One region of the Cytobacillus sp. T106 genome, then DNA from elsewhere that is predicted to be linked to it. Evidence: riboswitches for the same ligand, from Rfam matches in the RefSeq annotation. Region 1 holds a riboswitch; the other holds the start of a gene.
The links. Region 1 has a riboswitch for cyclic di-GMP ahead of ABU165_RS12510 (diguanylate cyclase). Riboswitches for the same ligand answer to the same signal wherever they lie in the genome.
Positions count from the first base shown of each region.

Region 2: another riboswitch for cyclic di-GMP. It lies ahead of ABU165_RS16845 (amidase); the one in region 1 lies ahead of ABU165_RS12510 (diguanylate cyclase).

Region 1 is NZ_JBEUMK010000005.1:208,621-213,021, reverse strand. It holds gene ABU165_RS12520 (GNAT family N-acetyltransferase) at 1-100, shown strand, start outside; gene ABU165_RS12515 (ATP-binding protein) at 110-1,372, opposite strand; cyclic di-GMP riboswitch class II at 1,663-1,745, shown strand; gene ABU165_RS12510 (diguanylate cyclase) at 1,818-3,437, shown strand; gene ABU165_RS12505 (HEAT repeat domain-containing protein) at 3,437-4,401, shown strand, end outside.
Region 2 is NZ_JBEUMK010000009.1:186,642-191,042, forward strand. It holds gene ABU165_RS16835 (DUF1700 domain-containing protein) at 1-279, opposite strand, end outside; gene ABU165_RS16840 (PadR family transcriptional regulator) at 266-595, opposite strand; gene ABU165_RS16845 (amidase) at 751-1,629, opposite strand; cyclic di-GMP riboswitch class I at 1,675-1,761, opposite strand; gene ABU165_RS16850 (hypothetical protein) at 1,849-1,983, opposite strand; gene ABU165_RS16855 (amidase) at 2,060-3,532, opposite strand; gene ABU165_RS16860 (DEAD/DEAH box helicase) at 3,961-4,401, opposite strand, start outside.

The sequences.
Region 1 (4,401 bases):
TGTACCGGAAGAGGTATTTATGGTTATGGAATTTAAGGAGGGATCATTAACTGGAATCAGCGGGACGGTAAAGTACCCGCCATCATTTGATCATGTGTAAGAACAGCTGCTAATCAGGACATTTTTCAGCAGGAAGCAGGATGGTAAAGGAGGTGCCTTTATTCAGCATGCTTTCTGCTTTTATTTTTCCGCCCATTCCCTCAATGATCCGAAAGACCACCATCATTCCAAGCCCCGTCCCTTTCCCTTCTTTTGTTGAAAAATACGGTTCCCCCAGCCTGCTGAGCTGCCCGGAGGTCATCCCCTTGCCTGTATCAGATATCAGGAGCTCCGCTTTGTCGTCCTGCAGCTTTGCCGATATAGAGAGGACTCCTCCGCCAGGCATTGCTTCGATGGCATTTTTAAGAAGGTTTAGCAGGCATTGCTGAACCTTTGCATCTTCTCCTTTGATATATAATTCTTCCTCTGTGTCGCAATGGATTTCAACAGAATGGGCATTCCCGTAGGGTGTGATCAGTTCAACCGCTTTTCTGATTTCCCCTTCTAATGAAAAACATGAATTTGTTTCACAGTGCGGCTTGGCAAATGTAAGATAATCACTGATGATCACTTCCGCTCTGTTCAGCTCTTCAAGGGCTGTGTCTAAATAATAGGAACGCTTTCCTCCGCCTGGTTCTTCTTCTTTTAATAACTGGAGAAATCCTTTCGTTACGGTCAGGGGATTTCTCACTTCATGGCTAATGCTGGCAGCCAAATGGGAAATGACCTCCATTTTTTCTGTCTTCATTACCGCCCGGTTCAGCTGCTGGTTCTGTACGATCAGCTCAATGGTGTAGGCAGTCAAAAACGCCCCCAGTGTCTGGGTGATCGTATAAATGGCCATGAAACCGAGGCATTCCTTCAGTTCGGCTTTTGAAAACAATAGCATGAACGCTGCGATGGATACAAGAAAAGACAAGAGTGATACTGTAAGCAGCTTCCGCCGGGTGTCCATGATAATGAAGGATGGGTGAAGCTTATATACAATAAAGCCGGCAAACAAACCGGTGAGAATATTATAGGCCGCCCCGATCCCTCCGAGGGGAATGCGGATAAAGATGACAAAAATGAGCAGGGCGAGGATGACTCTGGGACCTCCGTATAATCCTCCCAGCAGGAATGGAATCCATCGCAGATCAAAAATAAAGCTGCTGTTCATCTTGATTGAACTGATCAGGCAAAGGGAAGCAGTTATGATGCTGATGCCGGCAATAATATACTCGCGGTGGCGCAGAAAAAGCGATTGAAGGCGGCTGGCAAAAAGGAGCTGGAAAGAAAGCATGACGATAAGAATGATCAGCAGGTTGAACAGCAGGTCTTTAATATGCTCCATTGCTTAGTCCTCCTATATTTAGATATATATTCCTAATTTTACAAATGCATGTCCAAATCGACAATATCATCTTATTGACAAAAAACCGCTTTAAGCGACATATTCAGACAAGGGAAAATGGTAATAATATACCATTTTTTCCAGGCGGCATATTGGCGTCTGCATCTTGTTGGTTTTTTCGGTATACTCAAGGCAAATGAATAAAATATATATTGACTTAATATGACAGGAATCATATATTTTAATTGGCTTGCAATTGTCTGTTTCGACAGAAAATGCAAGGGTGTTTTAAGAATATAGAACACTGTGATGAGCGGTTTTTATTTGCACTTTAAACCGCTTGGAGTGACTAGTGCAGCCGGCCAATGATCTATGATGGCTGGTTTTTATTTTGGCCGGGGCCTCTGCTTCCTGGCTGATGCTTAGGATGAAAGAGGTGCATTTAATGAAGCTTGATAAATACAAAACTTTATTGTTTCAAAAGATTAAGAATCAAATGACTCTTTGGTTTGAACAGGAAGCGGAAACTCCTGTGAACAACGAAGATGTTTACCGTTTCCTTCACTCCATCAAGGGGACAGCAGGAACTCTGCAGCTTGTCGGACTCCATCAGGTGGCAGGCAAACTGATGGACCAGGTGGAAAAGAGCAGCGAAAAAATCTGGGGAAACCGGGAGCTGCGGGATTTTTTATATGAACTGATGGGCCTGAGCTATGAATATGAACATTTCCAAAGAGAAGAGGAGAAACAGAGTCTTCCAAGGGATGAAAATATGCCATTGATCCAGGTGATTGATGATGATGTATCCATGCTGATCCTCCTTAAAGATGCACTGGAAAGCAAGGGCTGGATGGTTATGGCAAATACCGAGCCTGAAAAAGCTGTCGACCAATTCTTTGATATGAATCCCGACTGTCTTATCATCGATGTTAATCTACCGGGCAAAAGCGGGTTCCATGTGCTTGAGGATATTCAGAAGCATACGAATAAAAAGTTTATACCAAAGCTGATGATCAGCATAATGAATGACAGAGAAACGAGAATAAAGGCTTACAGGCTGGGGGCGGATGATTTTATTTCCAAACCTATTGACCTGGAAGAATTCCTTATAAAGGTAGAGCGGCATTTGGACAGGAAACAAATATTTGACCAGTCTGTCCTGATCGATGAATTGACGCAGGTATACAACCGCAGGTTCCTGAAGGATTCTCTTAAACGGTATTTAAAAGAACTAGAACGGAGCAATCAGTATTTTTCTATTGCCGTCCTTGATCTGGATCATTTCAAGCAGGTGAATGATATGTACGGCCATCCGGCCGGAGACCGTATCCTGTCGGAGTTTGCCCAGTATCTGAAGGATCATGTCAGGATTGGAGATATAGTGTTCCGCTATGGAGGAGAGGAATTCATCCTGCTGCTTCCGCGCACCAATGACCATGACAGCAAGGAGGTCGTCTCAAGGCTACTTTCCGGCTTCTCAAGCCGAACGTTCATAGAGGGCGGGGCGGAATTGAAAATGACCTTCTCGGCCGGTGTATATATGGTCCATGATCCTTCTGCTACTGTGGCAGAAGCAATCAAGACGGCTGATCAGGCTTTATATGAAGCAAAACGGAACGGCCGGGCCAGGGTGGAAAGTGCCAATAAATTGATCGGCGGCCATTCAAGGAAGGTTCTGAATGTATCTGTCATTGATGATGATGCAATCATCAGGACCATGCTGATGAAAATCCTGCAATCCATGGAATTCGAGCATACCAGCCTGGATATCCAGGTGTATGAGGATGGACAGAAGTTCCTTCAATCCGGCCGTATGGAGCAGAAAGGGGAGCATTTCCTTATTTTGGACGGAATCATGCCTGTAATGGATGGGACGGAAGTTCTCCAGAAGGTGAAGGAAAATCGGAATGCAAGCCGCGTCCATGTTTTAATGCTGACAGGCAGAAAAACGGAATACGATATTGCCAGGGCACTGAAGCTGGGGGCAGATGATTATGTGACAAAGCCGTTCAGCATCACTGAGCTGCAGGCAAGAATTCATCGCCTGATCCAGAGGATGTCATAATGAGACTAGATCAGGAACTGTTTGTTCTCGCTGCAGCGGCCCTTTCCATTACAGGAATATTGACAGTCATACTGGTGTATCTCGTGATTAGAAAAGCTTTTGAAATAACAGCAAGGCGGAAGGTTGAAGATTGGAAGCAAAAACTGAACCTTCCGCTGTTTTCTTTTTTATATGAAGGGAAGCAGCTGGAGGAAGCTGCCCTGGCTGACCGGGCAAGCCTGCTGGCTGCTGAGGAGCTCCTCGGTCATTATGCGGATATCCTTGAAGGGGAGCAGGAAAAAGAAAATCTTTCTTTTTTTGCAGAGTCCTATCTTAGGGGCCATTATGCCAAAGGACTTCAAAGCAGAAAGTGGAGTACGCGGATAAATTCGCTTTATCATATAGAGGATTTCCATTTGAAAAGTCTGGAGGGAGAAGTACTGCGGATTGCCGAAAGCGGGGGAAGCTCAACTTCTGAAAAAGTCCAGGCCTTCAAGATCCTGGCAGATTTCCAGAGTGAGAATCTATTCATGCTGCTGGATTCCCGGAGTTTGCCGTTCTCGGAATTCGATCTCAGGAATATTCTAATCCGGCTTGATGACAAAGGTTTTGGCCGATTTGTTGAAGGCTTTAGAACTTCTCCGGAAAGACTGCAGTTTGCTGTATTGGATGTGATTGCTGTCAACAAGCAGCTTGGTTATCTTCGTTTTGTGGAAGAGGTGTTCATGTCCGAGGCGGGGGAAATGAGGCTCCGGGCATTGAAGGCATTAGCTTCAATAGGATATACAGAGGATATAGCCCCTTATGAGGAACTCGCTGAATCTTCCAGCTGGCAGGAACGGATGCTTGCCGCCAAGCTTTTCGGCAGCTTAAAAGACGAAGGGCTGCTCCCAAGGCTGGCAGAAATGCTGCACGATTCATCCTGGTATGTAAGATCACAGGCAGGCCAGTCTATCTTGGCTTTTTCAAAGGGGAAAGAAATATT
Region 2 (4,401 bases), on a different contig from region 1:
CAGATTGAAAAAGCTGAGGCTGACCGCCGCTGTCGCAGCTTGAAAAATATTGGAGACCGACTGCGTTTTCTCCGCTTTGACAATCCTGTAGTCTGCAAGCAGGTCGCGCGCAATGACATGCGGGTCACCGAGCTCCTCCATGATTTCCCTTTCCGTCCTGCCGTTTGCAAGCCCGATTTCAAAATGCTCCTCATAATCGTACAGCATTTCCCGCCGGTCATATTCCGGCACCTTACCAAGCAGCTTTTCCAGCCTTTCTAAAAACTCATTCCCTGCCACTGGACTTTCCCTCCTCAACAAATTGATTAACCGCCAATGAAAACTGCTGCCATTCCTCGATCAGCATATTCATATAATCCCTGCCCTTTTCTGTCAGTGAATAGTATTTTCTGGGAGGCCCTTCCGTTGATTCTGCCAGATAGGTTGTTAAATACTCTTCTTTTGTCAGTCTTCTGAGCAAAGGATAGAGCGTCCCTTCAGCCACCTCGATTTTATCCGAGATGTTTTGCGCGAGCTCGTAGCCATACTGATCTTTCTTAGAAATCAGCAGCAGCACGCACAGCTCAAGAACACCCTTCTTGAATTGAACATTCAATCCTTGCACCTCCACCGGTAGTGAACATTATTCAGTAGTCATGTAAATCCTTCCATTCATTCACAAACCCATCATACAATACACTATTGAACATTACAAGGTACTGAACGTAAAAAAATACCTATTTTTTAAAAATAGGCATTTTCCAAAGATGATTATGGCCTCAAATCCATCCAGCTTTGAAGATGATGGACAGCGAATCCCACATGGGAATCTGAGGAATAAGCGTCACGGACAAGTGAAAGCTGTTCTTCCATTCTTAGTGTGCCTTCCTCATAAAAAGTGATATACGCCGCTTCAGAAGAAGCCCCTGTTTCTGCGGCAATTTCTATCTTTTTCCCATATTGTGCCGCAAGCTCAACCTCGTTCCTGGACAGCTCAATCATCCCATTAGGGCCTGCTGCTGTATCTCTGTAGGCCATGATCGTCACACTGTCAGTATTCTTTATGACCCAGCCTGCGAGGGAATCTTTGCCGAATTTATTGCTGAACATCATTTCATCAAACCAGAAAGGCATATCTGCCCCCAACGGAAGACTGAGCTCTGCGGACAAGGAAGCAGCCTGAAGCATCCGGGTCTGATAATTCACCACAGTGCTTTTATAATTGCTTTCCCAGCCTGGCAGAAGATAGGGCTCGATATCCAGGTGGATGCCTGAAAACTGCTGGGCAGGGCTTGCCTGCTCCTGATAAGCAGCTACCCAGAAGAAGAAGCTGCGCATGGCTGCTTCACCTTTTGCCGTGGCCCATTTAGGTGCTCCATCCAATGCATGGACACTGATTCCGCCGGCATTTGCTTTTTCTATAAAAGATTGGTAGACAGCGGCCGGCAGGCTCTGGTCAATCTGCAGATACAGCTGATCTGCCTGCCTGTCCGCCAGGAATTGAATGATTTCATCAGACCTGTCCTTTATGGCTGCTGTATCCCACAGCCAGGTTGAGCGGTTCATATCAGCAGCCTCTCCTTTCACGGGGCAGGCTGCAAACACGAGCAGTACAGCCAAAAGAGCTGTCTTAAAAAATTTGATAGTCATTGTATACTCTCCTTTGTATGATGCCATGACATCCATAAAAAGGAGCCCGGCAGCCTGGCAGCCAGCCGCATATCCGCGGGAAGGCCCATAGCTTTGCGTCCCTGCCTTTCGACAGGTTTGCCTTTATCAGTAAGTTGTTAATTTGATTATAATCACTTTTCAGGAAAAATAAAGATATTTTTTACACAAAAAGGCCCCCTGATGACAGGGGCCTTCTTCTTAGTCTTTAGGCTGATTTTCTTTCTTGCTTTTCGTGCCGGTGTTGAATTCCACCAGCTCTTCGCTTGTCCAGCCTTCTCTTTTTTTATTATTGTTGCGCTGTGCATTTGCATTTCCAAGCTTTGTCCTGCCCATGCTGCCTCGCTCCTTTACTGGCGTTTTCTCTGGTAGTATGGGCCTTTTCACTATGTGTTATTCTGCTTTGGCGGCCTTACAGGAGAGGGGATTTCCTCACTTTTGTCCCCTGCTCGAAAGCATAGGCCATGCTGATCAGACCGGCTTCTGAAAAAGCAGTGCCGGTAAACGTAATGCCCACAGGCTCATTCTCTAAGGAATAGCCTGCCGGTACTGTGATGGAAGGATAGCCTGCCTTTGCCGGAATGCCCGCTCCAAAATTGTTCGGCGTCACGATTGCATCAAGATGATGCTCTTTCAGGACATGATCAATTCCCTGCTCAGTCGAAAAGTAGACATCCTCCTCAAGCGAGCTGATATAAGCCTCTTCAGTCAGAGTCCCGCTTGTTCTTTCGGCTTCCTCCAGGATGGTCTGTCCGTACTTAAGGGCTGCATCACTGTTTTCGAGGTTAAAGGCAATCACATCGGCAAGGGATTTCACTTTTATATGAGGAGCAACCCCGCGCAGGTAGGCGTTTAGATCTGCTTTGAATTCGTATGTAAGTACATCATACTTCCAATTATTTTTTGTAGAAGGGATTTCTACAGGGTCAACCACCTCGGCACCAAGAGCTTTCAGCTGTTCAACCGCATGGTTCATCACTTCAAGCTTGTCCCCGCTCAAATAATCAAAATACACTTCACGTGCAATGCCGATCCTTTTGCCCTTCAGCCCGTTTTCATCAAGAAAACCAGCAAACTCGGTATAGTCTGACTCTGGATTGTTCAGCACAGCAGGATCCCTGTCATCATTGCCGGCAAGCACATCGAGAAGGTAAACGGCATCCCTGACGGTTCTTGCCATCGGGCCTGCCGTATCCTGGGAATGCGCAATCGGGATGATCCCCCTTCTGCTGATCAGGCCGACCGTCGGCTTAATGCCTACAAGCGAGTTTTGGCTTGCCGGGCTGAGAATCGAGCCTGACGTCTCCGTTCCGACAGCCACTGCCGCAAAGTTCGAAGCGATGGCTGCACCTGAACCCGAACTGGAGCCGCCGACATCAAAATTACCCGGCCCATAAGGATTCAGCACCTGCCCGCCCCTTGAGCTGTAGCCGCTCGGCATGCCCTCTGTCATAAAATTGGCCCATTCCGTCATATTCGTTTTTCCGAGAATAACGGCTCCGGCCTTTCTTAAAGCTTCAGCCACATAGGAATCCTCTTTTGCAACCGACTCCTTCAGTGCAAGAGATCCGGCACTGGTGTGCATTTTATCAGCAGTATCAATATTATCCTTGATCAGTACAGGAATGCCATGCAGCGGCCCGCGGCTGCCCTTCAGCTTACGTTCGGCATCCAGTGCCGCCGCAATCTGGGCAGCATCCGGATTGACCTCAAGTACAGAGTTGATGGCCGGGCCGTTCTTATCCTTCTGCGCAATCCTGTGCAGGTACATCAGCACAAGCTCTTTCGAAGAAACCTCGCCCTTCTCCAATTTCTCCTGCATCTCATCTATAGTGGCCTCCAGGAGCCATTCTTCCTGGAGCTTTTTCAGCCTTGGATTTTTCATATAGGAATCGATTCCTTTCACATTGAGTTTACTTTCATATTTTAGCATATTTTCTGAATCCTTTACTATAATGAAGGTTGGTTAGAGAGGACATCGAATATTCGCTGGTGGATTTGTGGTGTTTTTCTAGGAAATGATTCTTTTCTTTAAGGCTGGGTTTAATTCTGCTGTTCCATCTTGTTGAATCAGACCAATTTAGAGTGGATCCTGATTCATTTAGGGTGGATCCCCGGTCAATTTAAGTTAATCACCCTACTTTTCCGTTTATTCATCCTACTTTTCCGTTTATTCACCCTACTTTTCCATGTATTCACCCTACTTTTTCAATTATTCCACCCAAAACAGCCGATATTTTTTCCACCTTACATTTTTTCACAAAAACCCATCAAAAAAAGCTGACAACCCAAACCCGGGTTGTCAGCTCCCTATTATCTTCTTCTATCAGCGTCCACGATATCACCGGAATAAAACACTTTCTTCTCCGGCGTGATGCCAAGCTCCTGGCAAAACTTCTTCAGTTCGCGTTCTTCCCTTTCGGTGACGAGCGAGATGACCGTCCCGCTTGCGCCGAAACGGCCCGTGCGCCCTGAGCGGTGGACATATTGCTTGATGTCTTTCGGAAAATCATAGTGCACAACATGAGTGACACCCTGGATGTCAAGGCCCCTTGCTGCCACATCTGTTGCGAACAGCAGGCTGCTTTTTCCTTCGCGGAAATTTTTCAAATGCTTCTGCCTGTCCATTTTGTCCAGGTCGCTATGCAGGATTCCGGCCTTCACGCCTTTAAAATCAAGCTTTTCGGAAAGGACAGCCAGATTGCCGATATCCTTTACAAAGGCAAGCCCCTTGATATCCTTCACACGGGAGAT